DNA from 4 places in the Allobosea sp. GW822-FHT05A11 genome. Region 1 is predicted to be linked to each of the others. Evidence: riboswitches for the same ligand, from Rfam matches in the RefSeq annotation. Region 1 holds a riboswitch; each other region holds the start of a gene.
The links. Region 1 has a riboswitch for cobalamin ahead of AC1RLU_RS23455 (TonB-dependent receptor plug domain-containing protein). Riboswitches for the same ligand answer to the same signal wherever they lie in the genome.
Positions count from the first base shown of each region.

Region 2: another riboswitch for cobalamin. It lies ahead of AC1RLU_RS08960 (ABC transporter substrate-binding protein); the one in region 1 lies ahead of AC1RLU_RS23455 (TonB-dependent receptor plug domain-containing protein).
Region 3: another riboswitch for cobalamin. It lies ahead of AC1RLU_RS22640 (CbtB domain-containing protein); the one in region 1 lies ahead of AC1RLU_RS23455 (TonB-dependent receptor plug domain-containing protein).
Region 4: another riboswitch for cobalamin. It lies ahead of AC1RLU_RS19350 (ribonucleoside-diphosphate reductase subunit alpha); the one in region 1 lies ahead of AC1RLU_RS23455 (TonB-dependent receptor plug domain-containing protein).

Region 1 is NZ_JBXAMI010000007.1:307,686-312,156, forward strand. Features, by position in the region: gene AC1RLU_RS23450 (ABC transporter substrate-binding protein) at 1-575, opposite strand, end outside; gene AC1RLU_RS23455 (TonB-dependent receptor plug domain-containing protein) at 572-2,518, opposite strand; cobalamin riboswitch at 2,641-2,839, opposite strand; gene AC1RLU_RS23460 (5-formyltetrahydrofolate cyclo-ligase) at 2,835-3,572, opposite strand; gene AC1RLU_RS23465 (GntR family transcriptional regulator) at 3,834-4,471, shown strand, end outside.
Region 2 is NZ_JBXAMI010000002.1:781,740-786,210, reverse strand. Features, by position in the region: gene AC1RLU_RS08970 (M81 family metallopeptidase) at 1-996, shown strand, start outside; gene AC1RLU_RS08965 (mandelate racemase/muconate lactonizing enzyme family protein) at 1,008-2,186, shown strand; cobalamin riboswitch at 2,222-2,433, shown strand; gene AC1RLU_RS08960 (ABC transporter substrate-binding protein) at 2,647-3,684, shown strand; gene AC1RLU_RS08955 (FecCD family ABC transporter permease) at 3,681-4,471, shown strand, end outside.
Region 3 is NZ_JBXAMI010000007.1:135,153-139,623, reverse strand. Features, by position in the region: gene cobN (cobaltochelatase subunit CobN) at 1-112, opposite strand, end outside; gene cobW (cobalamin biosynthesis protein CobW) at 122-1,177, opposite strand; gene AC1RLU_RS22650 (DUF1636 family protein) at 1,182-1,571, opposite strand; gene AC1RLU_RS22645 (CbtA family protein) at 1,582-2,322, opposite strand; gene AC1RLU_RS22640 (CbtB domain-containing protein) at 2,335-2,511, opposite strand; cobalamin riboswitch at 2,549-2,733, opposite strand; gene cobU (bifunctional adenosylcobinamide kinase/adenosylcobinamide-phosphate guanylyltransferase) at 2,789-3,307, shown strand; gene cobO (cob(I)yrinic acid a,c-diamide adenosyltransferase) at 3,307-3,915, shown strand; gene AC1RLU_RS22625 (TetR/AcrR family transcriptional regulator) at 4,179-4,471, shown strand, end outside.
Region 4 is NZ_JBXAMI010000005.1:493,972-498,442, reverse strand. Features, by position in the region: gene AC1RLU_RS19375 (DUF1488 family protein) at 293-562, opposite strand; gene AC1RLU_RS19370 (hypothetical protein) at 559-846, opposite strand; gene AC1RLU_RS19365 (hypothetical protein) at 855-980, opposite strand; gene AC1RLU_RS19360 (hypothetical protein) at 1,483-1,704, shown strand; gene AC1RLU_RS19355 (hypothetical protein) at 1,646-2,155, shown strand; cobalamin riboswitch at 2,194-2,395, shown strand; gene AC1RLU_RS19350 (ribonucleoside-diphosphate reductase subunit alpha) at 2,507-4,471, shown strand, end outside.

The DNA of each region.
Region 1 (4,471 bases):
AGGATCTCGTCGACGAGCGAGCCGCGACCGACCGTGAAGCCGCTGGGACGCAGCACGATCGCCCGCAACGGCCGCTCGACACGCCGAGCGGCCAGGGCCTGCAAGCGCTGTTCGATCCCGGCGAGCAAGGCCTGCCCGCGGGCGGGCTCGCCGAGAACATCGGCCATCTCGGTGATCTGCGCCTTCATCTCCGCGAGATTGCGGGGAACGCCGAATTCCCTGACGCCGATCCCGACCTGCCCGAGCAGCGAAACCGTAGCGCGCGTCGTATAGGCGCCGGCGACGACGAGATCGGGGTGAAAGCCCAAGACTTCCTCGGCAAGCCCGTGATTGGCCGGTATCAGGCGGGCGGCGCCCGCCATGTTGGCGTTGCGCGGGTCCTGCGACAGCCATGTCACCGAAGCGATGCGATCGGGATCGGCCAGGCGCAGGACGAGCTCGTCCGTGCACATGTTGAGCGAGACGATGCGGGCCGGCCGATCCGCAGCAAGCGAGACCGATGCCATCGCGCCCGCAAGCGCGATGGGCAGGAGGCAGGCGCCACACAGGCGGCGCAGGACGAGAGGCAGGTTCATCCGCCGATGGCCAACTTGATACCGCCGAAGACGCCGAGGCCCGGCACGAGGAAGCCGACCGGATTCTCCCAGCGCTTGTCGAAGAGGTTATCGACCCGCCCGAACACCGTCACCTTGTCGGTCGCCTTGTACTCAGCGGCGAGGTTGACCAGCGTCGCCCCCTTCGCGCGCATGCGCGGGACCGAGAAGTCGCGATTGCCGTCGACCCAGGAGCCGATATGGATCAGCGTCGCCGAGAGGCTGAGCCTGTCGGTCGGCGTCCAGGTCGCGGTCGCGCTCGCCTTGTGGCGCGGCCGACGCAACAGTTCCTGCCGGGCGATCTCGTCCTTGGCGAGGGTGAAGGTGTAGTCGGCGCGGATGCGGAACTGGGGCGAGATTTCCAGCGCGGCGAAGGCCTCGATGCCCTTCGTTCTGGCCTTGCCGATATTGGCGTAGGAATCGCGCGTGACATTGGTGACGATCAGGTTGTCGATGTCGTTCTGGAACCAGCTCGCGCCGAATTGCAGGCGCTTGTCGAAGAGCGGCTGCTCGAAGCCGACATCCCAGCCGCGGCTTTCCTCCGGCTTCAGGTTCGGATTGCCGAAGAAGTTGTAGCCGGGGCGGTAATCGATGAAGAGCTCGCTCAGCGTCGGCGCCTTGAAACCGGTGCCGTAGCTCGCCTTCAGCTTGGTTTCCGTGCCGGGAATGATGACGGCCGGCGCGATGCGGTACGTCGTATGGCCGCCATAGCTGTCGTCATGGTCGCGGCGGATATTGGCCGCCAGGAAATAGCGATCCTCGATATTGCCCTGGTATTCGAGCCAGGCGGCCTTGTTGCCGTTCGAGGCGATGAGGCTCGTCGTGTCCAGACGCTCGCGCTCATATTGCAGGCCCATGATCAGGTTGTGGCCCTTGATGATCTCGAGATTGCCGCGCCAGTCGAGCTTGGTGCGCTCGCCGAGGCTCTGATTGGGCAGGCCGAGCAGGCCGGTTACCGCGGACGCTGTCCGCGTCCCCCTGTCCTGCCGCGAATAGGAGACGCCGAAGGTGTTGACGAAGCGCCCACTGAGCGGGTCCCAGATGACCTCGCCACGGGTGAAGGCCTGCGCATAGTTCTGCAGGGAGCGATAGGGCGAGGGCGTGCTCGGGAAGCCGGCATCGCTGGTATAGCGCAGCTGGCCGTCCTGATAGCGGCCGACCCAGTTCAGCGTCAGCGTGTCGGTGAGCGCAAAGCCGAGGCGGCCGGAATAGCTGTAATTGTCGAAGATGTTCGGATTGGTCCGGCGGCCGGGCGGCACGAGGTTCGGCGGCGTCACCTCGGTGCCATCGGCCCGGAAATGGCTGGCATTGAAGGCATAGTTGAAGCGCGCATCACCGCCGCTGAAGCCGAGGGACTGGTTGAAGCTGCCATGCGAGCCGCCTTCCACGCGGGCCGTCATCTTCGGTGGTCCCTCGCCGCGCTTCGTGGTCACCGAGATGACGCCGCCCAGCGCATTAGCACCGTAGAGGCCGCTCTGGGGACCGCGCAAAACCTCGATGCGCTCGATATCCTCGGTCAGCATAGAGCCGAAATCGAAGGAGCGGTTCGGGGCTGAAGGGTCGTTGGCCTCGATGCCGTCGATCAGCACCTTGACGTGGTTGGAATTGGTGCCGCGCATGAAAACCGAGGTCAGGCCGCCCGGCCCACCGGTCTGCACGATGTTGAGGCCGGGCACCGCGGCGAGTGCCTGCGGCAAGGTGCGGCGCTGCTGCTGTTCGATATCCCTGGCGGTGATGACGGTGACGGCGCTCGCGACTTCGCGGGCAGGCGTCGGCGTTCCCGTGGCGCTGACGACGATCTCGTCGAGCGCCATCGTGGCGGGAGCGTTCTGGGCGAAAGCCGGGGCTGCAGCGCCGGCAATGGTCAGGCAGGACATGGAGAGCAGCAGGCGGCCGCGTCCGGCGGCCGGAAGGAAGAATTTCACGATGGAGACCTCGGGCGTTGACGTCAGTGGCACGTCACCGCGAACGCGATCTCCCATCTGCCGTGCGAAAGACGGCGAACGGTCGAATCAGCGATCGGCGCACCCCGGCCGAACGTGTCCGCGTGTGACCACGGCTGACGGCAGGTCTCCTGGCTCGCGGGTCGTTGCCTTTCGCCGCCTTCCCAGGTCCGAGGCCCCAGTGGCGTATGGCGAAAGGCTCGCCGCTTACAGTTGCGGGGGCAGCCGCGGCATGGGGTGGCTCGCCACCCGCACCGCGTTCCCTTTTGATCCCGTGAGGGAACCGTCGCGCTCAGGCTTATGGGGAGATCGGGCCGGCGTCAAACGGAGGCTCTCGATCCCGCTTTCCGCCGTGGGACCTGATGCCGTTTTCCGTCACGATATGGTGCATCGGGATGTCGAAGCCATGCGGGCGGATCGTCGGCATCTCCGCCATCTCGTAGCCGACCCCGACCGCGATCGTGGAGGACGGCAGGGCGGCGAGCGTGCGGTCGAAGAAGCCGCCGCCATAGCCCAGCCGGTAGCCCTGCGCGTCGAAGCCGACCAGGGGCGCGATGACGATCCGCGGGAAGACCGGCTCGCCCGCAGCCGGCACCGGAATGTTCCAGACGCCGCGCTCCAGCTTCTCGCCCTTGCGCCAGAGCCGGAACAGCAGGGGCTTGCCGCGCTCGACTACGACCGGCAAGGCAGCCAGACCGCGGCGCTCGCGCAGGCTTCGGAACCAGTCTCGCAGGTCCGGTTCACCACGGAACGGCCAGTAGCCGCTGACGAGGACGCCAGCGGGATCACCGATCAGCGCGTCGAGATAGCCGGCGATCCGGCGCCCGAGCGCGTTTCGCGTGCGCGCCGACATCGCCAGGCGGGCTGCGATCAAGCGTGCCCGCTCGGAGCGCCGCCATTCCTTCAGGCTCGGCTCGGGCAGGTTCTCCCCGACATTTCGCGACGGTGGCGTCAGCCCGGAATAGGCCGGATCGACCTCATGCAGCAGGCAGGCCGGCGAGGCATAGTCATTCAGATCGTCGTCGCCCTTGCCCATCGGTTTCCGGCCTCCGTCGCCACGACGCGCCAGCCACCCTCGGCGCGAGCGAGGCTACGCGAAGGTCCGGACATCGGAGCCGCGGCGCATGAGCATTCTGCGCAGACAGGTCATGCAATCAACCGAATTCAAGGTTGATGGAATATGGCAACCTTCGATGAAGGCCGCGCACGGCCACCGAATTCGCCGGCACCTCCGGTACCCATCGGAAACGGAAATGCTCTATGCTGCCGGGATCAGAAGCAGATAGGCACCCGCTCGATGCTGGCCGAGACACCGCCCCCCGCGAGCGTGGGCGTCACCGTAAAACTCTACGACGATCTCTCCTCGGCCATCATTTCCGGGGAGATCGCGCCCGGCGAGAAACTGAGCGAACCGGCCATCGCCCGCCGCTTCGGAGTCAGCCGCGCACCGGTCCGCGAAGCCATCCGGCGGCTGCAGGAACGCGGGCTCGTCACCTATGTCGCCAACCAGGGCGCGCGCGTCGCCGAGCCGAGCGCCGCCGAGTTCCTCGCCCTGCTCGACGTGCGCGAGGCGACAGAGGGCATGGCCGCCCGCCTCGCGGCCGAAAGCATGAGCGAAGCCGAGATCGCGGCGCTCGATGCCCTGGTCCGGGGGCATCGCGACGGTATCGAGCGCAACCCGATGGGCGCCTATCTCCAGGACGAGCCGGAGGCCGATTTCCACCGCCGGATCGCGAAGGGCAGCGGCAACCCGATCCTCGCCGAACTGCTCTGCGAGCAGTTCTATCCGCGCCTGCGCCTGTGCCGACGCCTGCATTCGACCGTGCCGGGCCGCGGCCGCGAGGCCTGGCGCGAGCACATGCGGATCACCGAGGCGATCAGCCATCGCGACGGCGAGCTCGCGGAAATCCTGATGCGGCGCCATATCCGCGCCGC
Region 2 (4,471 bases), on a different contig from region 1:
TTCGCCGATACCGGGCGCCGCGCCGCCGAACTCCTGCTGAAGCTGATGGCTGGCGGCATCAAGCCCGTCGCCGCCCGCGTCGTCATTCCCGCGCTGGTGCGTGGCGACGAACTCATCACCAAGACCGGCTGCTATGGCGAACTCCTCGCCGAATGCCGCCGGCTGGAGGAGGAGGGACGGGCGCTCGCGGCCGGTATCATGATCGGAAACCCCTTCACCGACGTGCCCGAGCTCTGCTCGCAGGTGCTGATCCTCACCGATGGCGACAAGGCGACGGCCGAGCGCGAGGCTATCCGGCTCGCAGAGGAGTTCTGGCCCTTGCGCTTCCGCATGCAGGGCAAGCTCGTCCCGCTCGACCGAGCGGTTGCCCAGGCCCGCAGCATCGACGGCCCGGTGATCTTCACTGACGCGGCCGACGCCACCTCGTCCGGCGCCTCAGGCGACAGCAACGCGATCCTCGCCGCCCTGCGCAAGGCCGGCTACGACAAGCGGGTGCTGGCCCAGATCGTCGATGCGCCTGCCGCCGCCGCTGCCCATAAGGCCGGCGTCGGCGCGACGATCGAGATCACGCTCGGCGGCTCGATCGATCCCGCGCGCTTCCCGCCGATGCAGGTGAAAGCCAAGGTCAAGCTGCTCTCCGATGGCGAAGCCGCGCTGGAGACGATGAAGGCGCCGCTCAGCGCCGGGCCGACCGCCGTGCTGACCTGGGACAATGTCACCGTAGTGGTGATGAGCCGCTCGGTCAGCCTGTTCGACCGGGCGATGTATTACGCCAACGGCATCGACCCCACCGATTTCGATCTTATCGTTGTGAAGTCGCCGCACACCGAGTTCCACATGTTCGACCAGTGGTGCGCGCGGAACTTCAACATCGACGCACCCGGCGCGACCTCCGCCAATCTCCGGAGTCTCGGCCACACGATCTGCGCCCGGCCGATCTATCCGCTCGACGAAGGCGTCACCTTCGCCCCGCGCGCCACGATCTGCGAACTGTGAGGATGAAGCCCGTGCCCAGGATCGAGGCCGTCGATTTCTTCTATCTCGCCATGCCCGTCGTTACCGACGAGGCCGATGGCAGCCAGGATGCCTTGCTGGTCAGGGTCGCCGCCGGCGGTCATGTCGGCTGGGGCGAATGCGAAGCGGCGCCATTGCCCTCCATCGCCGCTTTTATCTGCCCGATGTCGCATGGCGTCTGCCGCCCGGTCGCGGATTCCGTGCTGGGCCAGAATTTGGAGAGCCCGCAGGACATCGCCCGCATCGCCGCAGCCGTCGCCTATAACTCGATGGACCTGCTCCAGGCGCCGCACACCTTCTCCGGCGTCGAGATGGCGCTATGGGACATCCTCGGCAAGATGCGTTCCGAGCCGGTCTGGCGCCTGCTCGGCTACGCGAAAAGCCATTCCAAGACGCCCTATGCCTCGGTCCTGTTCGGCGACACGGCGCAGGAAACCCTTGAACGCGCCCGCGATGCTCGCAAGCGCAGCTTCCGCGCCGCCAAGTTCGGCTGGGGGCCGATCGGTCGCGGCAGCGTCGAGGCGGATGCCGAGCATTTCGTCGCGGCGCGCGAAGGGCTGGGGCAGGACGGCATCCTGCTCGTCGATACCGGCCAGATCTTCATCGAGGATGTCGAGCGCGCCGCCGCTCGCTTGCCCGCGATGGAGAAGGCCAACGTGCTCTGGTTCGAGGAGCCCTTCCATGCCAGTGCGCTCGAAGCCTATGGCGGTCTTGCCAAACGCAGTCCCAAGGTCCGGCTGGCCGGCGGGGAGGGCGCCCATAACGAGTCGATGGCCCGGCAGCTCATTGACTATGGCGGCATTGGCTATGTCCAGATCGATTGCGGGCGCATCGGCGGCATCGGCCCATCCAAGGCCGTGGCGGATTACGCGGTCGCCAAGGGCGTGACCTTCGTCAATCACACCTTCACCTCGCATCTGGCGCTCTCCGCCTCGCTCCAGCCCTATGCCGGTCTCGCTGCGCACGAGATCTGCGAGTATCCGGCCATGCCGAAGCCGCTCGCGACCGCGATCTCAGCCAATCACCTGGAGCGCGATACGAACGGGCAGGTCGCCGCGCCTGATACTCCCGGCCTCGGCATCGAGGTCGCGACGACCGCGCTGCGGGGCTACCTGCAGGAGGTCGAGATATCCGTCGGCGGCAAGCGGCTCTACAGCACGCCGCGCCTCTGAAGCGATGTTCGCTTGACGGCGCGCCGCACCCTTATAGGGTGTGCGCCGATCGAGGTTCTCCGGGTTGCTCCCGGAGCTAAGAGGGAATTCGGTGAGGCACTTCCAGTGCCAAAGCCGAGGCTGCCCCCGCAACTGTAAGCGGCGAGCTCTCCGTCCATCGTCCACTGGCGCTTGCCGCGCCGGGAAGGCCGGGCGGAACCGGCATCGACCCGCGAGCCAGGAGACCTGCCCCGGTCGTCGAAGACGTCTTTCGGACGGGGTGTTCCGGAGCCTGTGTGTCGATGGTGGCCCTGCGCCGCTTGTCCGCCCCACATGCCCAAAGCTCCCCCGGCCGTCATCTCGGGGAGCGATGAAGTCCATGTTCATGAAGTCCACTGCACAGGCCGCTCAAGGCGGCTTGACGTTTGCCTGCCGCGCACTCTATCAGAAATGCAACATTGTTACATTTCGGATGGCCTCGATGCCGGCTGCGCGCCCGTTCAATTCCCTGCTCCGCCTCTCGGCCGCCGCGCTGTTCGGCGCTCTCGCCATCGGCACGGCCACTGCGGCGCCGACCAAGTACCCGCTGACGCTGGAGAACTGCCGCGAGACGATCACCTTCAACGCCGCGCCCAAGCGCGTCGTCGCGATCGGTCAGACCCAGACGGAAATCCTCTATGCGCTCGGCCTCGGCGACCGTGTCGTCGGCACCGCGGTCTGGTTCTCGCCGGTCGCCAAGCCCTATGAGGCGGTCAATGCCAAGGTGAAGCGCCTCGCCGACAACGATCCGAGCTTCGAGGCGGTGCTGGCGCAGGAGCCCGATCTCGTCACCGCGATGTTCGAATGGCATGTCGGGCCCAACGGCATCGTCGGCAAGCGCGACCAGTTCGCCAAAGTGAAGGTGCCCACGTACGTCTCGCCGACCGATTGCGTCGGCAAGGACAATTCCGGTGCCGGCGACGGCGTTCGTACGCAGATGTTCACGATGGAGCTGGTCTATCGCAACATCCGCGAATTCGGCGCGATCTTCGATGTCGCCGACCGGGCCGAGACGCTCGTCGCTGAGCTCAAGGCCCGCGAGGACAAGGCGGTCGAGCAGGTCGCCAAGCTGAAGGCGCAGGAGGTGCCGGTCGTCGTCTGGTTCTCCAGCAAGGACATCAAGGGCGACGGCTTCATGGCCGGCAAGAACGGCGTGCCCGCTTATATCCTGTCCAAGCTCGGCGCCCGCAACATCATCACGACCAACGAGGAATGGCCGCTGGTCGGCTGGGAAAGCATCGCCGCCGCCAATCCGGCCGTGATCGTCACCGTGAAGATGGATCGCCGCCGCTTCCCGGCCGACGATATCGAGAAGAAGCTGGAATTCCTGAAGACCGACCCGGTCGCCAGCAAGCTCGACGCCGTCAGGAACAACCGCGTCGTCATCATGGATGTCGGGGCGACCCGCGCCGGGCTCGACACCATCGACGGCATCGAGACGCTCGCCAAGGCGATCGCCGGCTTCGGGCTTTCGCGTTGAGCCACGCCGCCCATGGGCCGAACTGGCCGGCGCGGATCGGCATCGCGCTCGCTTCGCTGCTGGCGCTGACCTTCTCGGTCGCGCTGGCGGTCACGATCGGCGAGATGCGCATCCCGCTGGACACGGCCCTGAAGGCGCTCGGCAACGGGTTGTTCGATCTCGACTTGCCCGTCAGCGCGATCCAGCAGGGCGTGATCTTCGATTATCGCCTGAGCCGCGCGCTAATGGCGGGGCTCTGCGGCGGCGCGCTCGCCCTGTCCGGTGCGATCCTGCAGGCGCTGCTGCGCAATCCGCTGGCCGAGCCCTATATCCTCGGCATCTCGGCGGGGGCCTCGACCGGCGCCGTCGCGGTGCTGATCCTCGGCATCAGCATCGGCGGTACGGTGCTGTCGGTTTCGACCGGCGCCTTCATCGGCTCCTGCGCTGCGCTCGTGGTGGTCGCCATGCTGGCGGCGGGGGCGGGCGGGGCGAGCGACCGCGTCATCCTCGCCGGCGTCGCCACCTCGCAGCTCTTCAATGCCGCGACGGCGACGATCGTGACGACGCTCGCCAGTGCCGAACAGGCCCGCGGCGTGATGTTCTGGCTGCTCGGCAATTTCGGCGGCGTGCGCTGGCCCGATCTCTGGATGGCGGCACCCGTCGCCTTCATCGGCTTCGGCATCTGCATGCTCCACGCCAAGGCGCTCGACGCCTTCGCTTTCGGTGTCGATGCCGCGGCCTCGCTCGGCGTCGCCGTCACGCGGGTCAAGGTCGTGCTGTTCGCCACGACGGCGGTGATGACGGCGGT
Region 3 (4,471 bases), 170 kb from region 1:
AGAGGTCGCTGTCGGTGAAGGACAGAACGAGCACATCTCCCGGCGGCAGGGCGAGATCGACGGCGTCCGCGCCGTCGTCGAGCCTGATCTCGCTGGTCGGGAGGAGGTGCATCGGCAGATGTTACGCCCCCGCGAGCGCCGCTTCCACGGCCTTGAGATCGAAGCCCTTGAGCCCGATCACGGTGAGGCGGCCGTCGCGCGGCTCGCTCGCACCCCAGGCCCGGTCGAAATGATGACCGATGCGCCGGCCGACGCCCTGCACGACGAGCCGCATCGGCTTGCCCGGCACGGCGGAAAAACCCTTGAGCCGCAGCACGCCCTCGGCCTCGGCGGCCTTGGCGACGCGCGCCGTCAGCTCTTCCGGCGACAAGCCGGCCGGCAGCGGCAGGGCAACCGAGTCGAAATCGTCATGGTCGTGATCATGCTCGCCCTCACCATGATGCGAAGGGCGCGCGGCGAGGTCGCTTTCGGCGGCAGCGCCGAGGCCGACGATCAGCGCCGGCTCGACCTTGCCATGGGCGGTCTCGACGATCTTGATCGCCTTCGGCAGATGCTCGGCGATCTCGGCCTTGACCCGCGCGCGGCCGGCTTCGTCGACGAGATCGCTCTTGTTGAGCAGGATCAGGTCGGCGCAGAGGATCTGGTCCTCGAACACCTCTTCCAGCGGGTTGTCGTGATCGACCGAGGCGTCGGCCGCCTTCTGCGCCGCGAGCGCCTCCGGATCATCCGCGAACTGGCCCTCGGCCACCGCCGGGCCATCGACCACGGCGATGACGCCGTCGACGGTGACGCGCGAGCGGATGGCCGGCCAGTTGAAGGCGGTGACGAGCGGCTTCGGCAAGGCGAGGCCGGAGGTCTCGATCAGGATGTGCTCGGGCGGGTTCGGCCGGTTCAGGAGCTTTTCCAGCGCCGGCACGAAATCGTCGGCGACGGTGCAGCAGATGCAGCCGTTCGGCAATTCGACCACGTCCTCATCGCTGCAGCCGGCGATGCCGCAGCCCTTGAGGAATTCGCCGTCGAAGCCGAGATCGCCGAATTCGTTGACGAGCACGGCGAGCTTCTTGCCCTGCGCATTCTCCAGGAGATGGCGCACCAGCGTCGTCTTACCGGCGCCGAGGAAGCCGGTGATGATGGTGCAGGGAGTTTTGCCGAGATTGGCGGCCTGCGGAGCGTTCATGATGTCATCCTTGCTGGCGCGCCGGCAGAGGCGGCACGCGTGCGACCACGCCCTTGCGGAAGGACTGCGGCCGCTCTTTCCAGGGAACGATGCCATTGGCGCTGGCGGCATAGGCCTCCGCCGCGCCGACGATTTCGTCGAGATGGGTATCGGTGTCGAGATCGCCGATCAGATAGGTCCATTTGCCATCGGCGCTGAGCGCGATGGTGCAGGGCCGCTTGCAGACGCAGAGGCACTCGACGGGCAGCACGGGGATCGTGCTGCCCTTGGCTTTAAGCTGTGCGGCGAGGCGCTCGGCCAGTGCCAGACCCGGCTGGTCATAGCCTTCCGGGAGGTCGGCGCGGGCGCGGCGGCAGGCCGTGCAGACATGGATCGTGAGGTCACCCTCGGACATTGGTTTGCCTTCAGGCTTCGGCGGCCCGGCGGGTCGCCCGTGGCCAGAGCACGCCGACCATGAAGGCGGTGACGAGCCAGAGTGCGGCCTGGATGCCGAGCGAGAGCGACGCGAAATGGGCGGCGACCTCGGCCGGAACCTTGCTCTCCGGCGCGGCCGGATGCGGCGCGCCGACGACGTGCGGGAGCAGGATCAAGACTACGGCGACGAGCTTCAGCCAGGGCTGATCGAAGCGCAGGAACAGGAACAGCCCGGCCGCAGTGGCGATGGCGGTCCAGAGCCACCAGAGCTGGCGTTGCTCCAGCGCGGCTGAGGCTGCCCCCGGCAGTTCCGGCGCCAGCCCCATCGCCGGCGCGAGCCCCAACGCCAGGAAGCCACAGGCGCCCCAGACGAGCGCGCTGCGCTGGTCGATGCTGTCGCCCGCCGCGATCATGCCCGCGAGCAGCAGCGCCGCGAAGCCGATCGCGGTCGCGATCGTCACCGCACCGGTGAAGAGGGTGCGCTGGAAGCCGTCCTGCGGCTTCCATTCGGCATGGTCGTGGCCGGGGGCGTCGCCGGCCGGGCCGTGCGCGAGGATGATCTTCGCCTCGCCGTCGAAAGCGGCGAGCGTCGGCGCTTTCAGCGCCAGCGCCGCCTCATAGGTCTCGGCCTTGAGGATCAGCGGGGTGGTGGTGACATGCTGCAGGGCGGCGACGATCAAGCCAGCCAGAAGCCCGGCCAGGATGCTGACCGTGAGAACACGCGTGATCATGGATGCTTTCCCTCAGTGGCAGGGAAAGGCGAGGCCGTGACGGGTGTCGTGCGCGGCGTTGTGGACATTGGTCGAGGCCGCGAAGCCGGTCGTGTAGATCAGCGCGACGCCGATCACGAGCGCGGCTGCAACCGCCTTGACGCGTTCCGAAACGCTGAGTGTGGGGGTGGAAACCGAAACGGTGTTCATATGCGTTCTCCGTGGCCGCCCCGCCGGCAGCCGGTTGGATCTCTGCGGGTTGACGGCAGGTCTCCTGGCTCACGGACTTCGCGTCCCTCGCCGCCTTCCCGGAGCGAGCGCTCCAGTGGCCGATGGCGAAGGACATCCGCTTACAGTTGCGGGGGCAGCCGCGGTCTCGCACCGCGTTCCCTTTTCACCTCCTCGCGGAGGCACCGTCAGCGACGATCATTAGCCTTCGCCGTGCCGCTGTGCAATGCAGGATGGTCCTTTGAACCCTGCTTCCACGATGCCGAACGAAATTTCCCACCTCACCCTCGTCCTTGGCGGTGCCCGCTCCGGCAAGAGCCGCCATGCCGAGGCGCTGATCGAGGCCTGTCCAGCGCCCTGGAGCTATATCGCCACCGCCCAAGCTTATGACGACGAGATGCGCGCGCGGATCGCCGAGCATCGCGCCCGCCGCCCGGCCGGCTGGCAGACGGTCGATGCGCCGCTCGACCTAGCCGAGGCGATCGCCGCCCAGCCGGCGGGCCGGCCGGTTCTGGTCGATTGCCTGACGCTCTGGCTGACCAACCTCATCCTTGCGGAGCGCGACACGGCCGCTGCGCGCGAAGTTCTGATCGCCGCTTGCGAGCACGTTTCCGCCCCGCTCGTCCTGGTCGGCAACGAGGTCGGGCTCGGCATCGTGCCGGAGAACGCGCTCGCCCGCCGCTTTCGCGACGAGGCCGGGCGCCTGCATCAGGCGCTTGCGGCGCGGGCGGCCAGCGTGGTCTTCATGGTCGCCGGATTGCCGATGCGAGTGAAATGATGACGGATACCGAGGACGCCGCCCGCCACAAGGCGAAGATGGAGAAGCGCAAGGCGGTACAGGACGCCGAGGTCGCCTCCAAGACGCTCGAGAAGGGGCTGCTGATCGTCAATACCGGCCCCGGCAAGGGCAAATCGACGGCGGCTTTCGGCCTGATCCTGCGGGCGCTCGGCCATGGCTGGCGGATCGGTGTGGTGCAGTTCATCAAGGGTGCCTGGTCGACCGGCGAGCGCAAGGCGCTGGAGGCCTTCGGCGATCAAGTGAGCTGGCACAGCATGGGCGAGGGCTTCACCTGGGAGACGCAGGACAAGGCCCGCGACATCGCCGCCGCCGAGCGCGCCTTCGCCAAGGCGAAGGAGTTGATGGCCGATCCCGACATCAGGCTGCTGGTGCTCGACGAGCTCAACATCGCCCTGCGCTACGACTATCTGCCGCTGGCCGAGGTCGTGACGACGCTGGCGGCCCGCCGGCCGGACCTGCACATCGTCGTCACCGGCCGCAACGCCAAGCCGGAGCTGATCGAGGTAGCCGATCTCGTCACCGAGATGACGCTGGTGAAGCATCATTTTGCTGCCGGCGTGAAGGCGCAGGAGGGCATCGAGTTCTAGGATAGTTGTCTTCGTGCCGGCCGCCGATCCCGTCATTGCGAGCGCAGCGAAGCAATCCAGGGGGCTGGGCCGACCCTCTCACCCAGTCCCCCTGGATTGCTTCGGAGCTCGCGCTCCTCGCAATGACGACGGACTCCTTCCTGGCGGGAAAGGTGCATGACCGTCTTTGCCGCCGGCCCTTCCGGGCGCCCTCATCCCCACTTGACGCCGATCGGGCTTGCCCTCAAATTGAATCTGAATTCAAATTCAATTTGAGGGTACGCATGCCTGAACGGACACCGAAACAACCGCGCAAGGCCGGGAAGCGGGAAGCCATCCTCGCTGCCGCCCGCGGCATCGTCTCGGAGGTCGGTTTCCAGGAAACCTCGATCGCCGCGGTGGCCTCCGCCAGCGGCGTCTCTACCGGCAGCGTCTATTCCTATTTCGCCTCCAAGGCCGAGCTGATGGCCGAGATCGTCGCCGCCGTATCCTCGCGCGAGCTTGCCGTGCTGCGCGAGATCGCCGCGAGCGATTCACCGGTTTCTGAACGCCTGACCGCCGCCGTCGAGGCCTTCGC
Region 4 (4,471 bases), on a different contig from region 1:
GACGGTCCGACTTTCCGGAGACGAGGAAGGCTCCCAACTCGACATGCGACAGCTGGCCCCCTCCTGGACCGTTCGGTTGATGGATCACGAATGCTGCACCGCTCGTCGGCTCCCGCCCCAGAAACCAGCAGTCGCCGGTGGGGCTGCGATATAGCTCTCGCCGTTCGCTCATGATGTCGCGCTCCTGCGATTGACGATGACTGGACAAACGCTAAGTCGCCACGTGAGACAGGCCGAGCCAACCCGCTGTCCTCGCCAGTCCTTTAGGTGCGGCCGAAAGCTCCGGCCCTTGCTAGCGGAAGGCGTCGGCCGAGAGCCGATGATAGCCCCCGCGCTTCTTCAGATAGGCGGAGCGAGCGGCCTGCAATATGGCTGAGCGATTGAGGTCGAATGCGACCAGGAACGAACCCTCGCTTCCGTCGATGACAGCGGGACTTAAGGTTCGCAGAACATCGAGCTCGATCTGGAACATGACTTCCAGCGATGCTTCAGAACCCCAGAAGCTCACGCAGCCGCGGCCGGGTTCGTAACGCCGGATCGAGTTGGGAAAGTCGAGGCTCATGACCTGCACCCTGCGCCAAGACGCACCAGCTCGGCCTGACAGGCATCGACATGGCGCCGCTTCCGCTTCTTTCGCAGCCAGATGCCGACGGGAAACGCGATCGGCGAACCGACAACGATCACCGACAAGTGGGGGATCGGAGGCAGGTCATAGAATCTGCCCGCTCCCCACATGCCGACACTGACGAGCCCCATGCCGGTCATTCCATAGATCGCTGCCGACGCCTCCGGCGCTGGAGCATAGCCAGCGGCTGCAAGCCGAGCCTTTTCCCGGTGCGGTTCCATGGGAGACATCATTTCAGCACGAGTGCGAAGACCAGTGCGAGCGCGGCGATGAGACCACCATGTGCGAACCAAACCAGATGGCGGTCTGCGGCCCAAATGCGATAACCGAACCAGTGCCCGGAAATATTTGTCATGGCTGGGCTCCGTTTGGCCCAGATCGGGGCGCTTCGCGCAAATGCTCTGAAGTAGAATCCCGATGCGTTTCGAGACTGCCTTAAAATGGTGCGCGTAAGATGCTCTTACAAGGCAAGGAGTCGTTCAGTGTGATATTATTCCGAATCTGGCGATTATAATCGTATTTCGTCAGCGCTAGATCGATCTTTTGATCGAGAACATGTCACTTGATGCCTCAGTTTGTCATCCAGGCTGGTGCCGAGTGCCGCCGGCAAAGATGGGATGAGGCTCCAACTGAAGATCACTCCCAAGAACGCGGATGTCTGGTCCGCAGGATGGCGCCAACCTCCGCTTCTGGCGCGACGCTATCTCAACGCATGGAGCAGCGGTTCAGAACAGATCTGAGATTGAGGCGAAGGCGTTCAACCGCTCTCGGCAACAGAACCGCCTTAATTTTTGATATTGCCGGCAAGCTCCGCCTTCATAAAATCCCCGACGAGAGACCCCCTCGGAGGAAGGAGCATGCCGTTCTCGTCGCTGAGTGACCCGGTTGACCTCGCCCGGGCGCAGGCGGCCCTGGAGGCCGCGTGGAACGAAGTCAGATCGACCATTCCTGATGCGTTTGATAAGCGAGAACGAACCAAATTGGCTTACATCGTGGCTGCACTGGTGACGGTCGCGGTAGATGAAGATGATCTCACACAGCGAGCCATCGAACGATATCGACGATCTGCTGTTGCTTGAGAACGACAGGCCTCTCGCGAGGCCATGGCCTGTTTTTCCGCCGGAGCTGAGGCCGGTCGAGAGCGCGAAACCGCTCTCTCTCGTCGCCAACGAACATGAGGTTTCCGCAGTGTTCGATGGCAGCGAGCCGGAAGCTAACATACGACGCCGGATGAGCGACCTGGACCGACGTGTGGACGAGTTTCAGAGGGGGCGTCTGCACCCGCGGGTGGTCGATGAGGTCCTTGAAATCTCTTCCCGGGAACGTCGGCGTTGGATCAAGGACGGGAGGTTGCCGATCTCGGGAAGCGGATTGCTCCGCCGAGGAAAGCAGGACATTCACTTCCCTCTCCATCCGCCGGACAAGATCGCTCGTCTCGCTCAGGATCGCGACATCATCGCCGAATGGAGGGAGCGCGACCGCGCCGCGACACGCGATATCGATCCCCGTTCTTCACAGGCACTTGAGTAGCCGCATCACGACGGATTGACACTTGCAAGGCGTTGACTACTAAATCTGGTGGTCGATGGTCTCTCGAATCGCAAGATCGAGAGCTAAGAGGGAAGCCGGTGCGAAGCCGGCGCTGCCCCCGCAACTGTAAGCGGTGAGTTCACGTCCACGATTAAGTCACTGAGACCGCAAGGCCTTGGGAAGACGGGACGAGAGCGCTGACCCGTGAGCCAGGAGACCTGCCGCGACCCTTGTTACGTCCTCGGGCGGGGTGTCCCGGTGGTGCGCTTGGCAGGTCGCGGCCGTGAGGTGCTGCGCGCCTTCTCGACGCAACCGCTTTGGCCTTTGCCCCCAACATTTGGGGTTGATGCCATGTCTCTTTCTCTTGAAGCCGAGCGGCCCGTGCCGACGCCGCTTGCCACCGAAGCTGTTTCGCCACCGCGCGCCGCGGCCACGGAACCCGGCTACCAGCTTATCCGCCGCAACGGCGCGGTGACGCCCTTCGATCCCTCGAAGATAGCGGTCGCGCTGACCAAGGCGTTCCTCGCGGTCGAGGGCGCGAGCGCCGCTGCTTCCCGCCGCATCCACGACGTCGTCGCCGAGCTGACCGAGCAGGTCGTTTCCGGCCTGACCCGCCGCGCCGCGACCGGCCGGACCTTCCATATCGAGGACGTGCAGGATCAGGTCGAGCTCGCGCTGATGCGCGGCGAGCACCACAAAGTCGCCCGCGCCTATGTGCTCTACCGCGCCGAACGCGCGCAGGAACGGGCAAGAGCGCAGGTCGAGGCGAAGCCCGCTGCCGCTGCGGCGCCGTCGCTTCAGATGAAGCTGGCCGACGGGGCGCTCGTCCCACTTGACGCTGCCCGTCTGGAGAAGGTGGTGCGCGAGGCCTGCGCCGGTCTCGACGGTGTCGCGGCCGAGCCGATCCTCGCCGAAACCCGCCGAAACCTCTATGACGGCATCTCGCCGGACGAACTGGCGCTGGCTCCGATCCTGGCCGCGCGCACGCTGATCGAGAGCGAGCCGAACTACGCCAAGGTGTCAGCCCGCCTGCTGCTCGACAAGCTCCGCCGCGAGGCGCTGAGCTTCGTCCATGGCCATGCCGAGCAGGCGACGCAGGAAGAGATGGCTGCCGGGTACGGCGACTACTTCACCGCTTATCTCAAGTCCGGTATCGACAACGAGTTGATCGATCCCGAGCTCGGCCGCTTCGACATCGCCCGCATCGCGGCGGCTCTGAAACCCGAGCGCGATCTCCAGTTCGACTATCTCGGCTTCCAGACGCTCTACGACCGGTACTTCCTGCATGTCCGGGGCAACCGCTTCGAGCTGCCGCAGGCCTTCTTCATGCGCGTCGCGATGGGCTTGGCGATGCGCGAGATCGATCGCGAGGCGCGGGCGATCGAGTTCTACGACCTGCTGTCGTCCTTCGATTTCATGGCCTCGACGCCGACCCTGTTCAATTCGGGCACGCTCAGGCCGCAGCTCTCCTCCTGCTTCCTGACCACGGTCGCCGACGACCTCGAAGGCATCTTCAAGGCGGTGAAGGACAATGCGCTGCTGGCCAAATACTCCGGCGGCCTCGGCAATGACTGGACGCCGGTGCGCGGCCTCGGGGCCCATATCAAGGGCACGAACGGCGAGAGCCAGGGCGTCGTGCCCTTCCTGAAGGTCGCCAACGATACCGCCATCGCGGTCAACCAGGGCGGCAAGCGCAAGGGCGCGGTCTGCGCCTATCTCGAGACCTGGCATGTCGACATCGAGGAGTTCCTCGATCTCCGCAAGAACACCGGCGACGACCGCCGCCGCACCCACGACATGAACACGGCGAACTGGATCCCGGACCTGTTCATGCAGCGCGTCGAGGCCGGCGGCGACTGGACCTTGTTCTCGCCGGACGAGGTGCCGGATCTGCACGACCTCTATGGCAAGCCGTTCCGGGAAGCCTACGAGGCCTACGAGGCGAAGGCCGCCCGCGGCGAGCTGCGCGTCCATAAGAAGTTGAAGGCGGTCGATCTCTGGCGGCGCATGCTGACCATGCTGTTCGAGACCGGCCATCCCTGGATCACCTTCAAGGATGCCTGCAACCTGCGCTCGCCGCAGCAGCATGCGGGCGTGGTGCATTCCTCGAACCTGTGCACCGAGATCACGCTGAACACCTCGGCCGACGAAGTCGCGGTCTGCAATCTCGGCTCGGTCAACCTTGTTGCCCATGTCACCGCCGAGGGGCTCGACCAGGCGCGGCTGGCGCGGACGGTGAAGACGGCGATGCGGATGCTCGACAATGTCGTCGACATCAATTTCTACACGATCCCCGAAGCGCGCCGCTCGAACCTG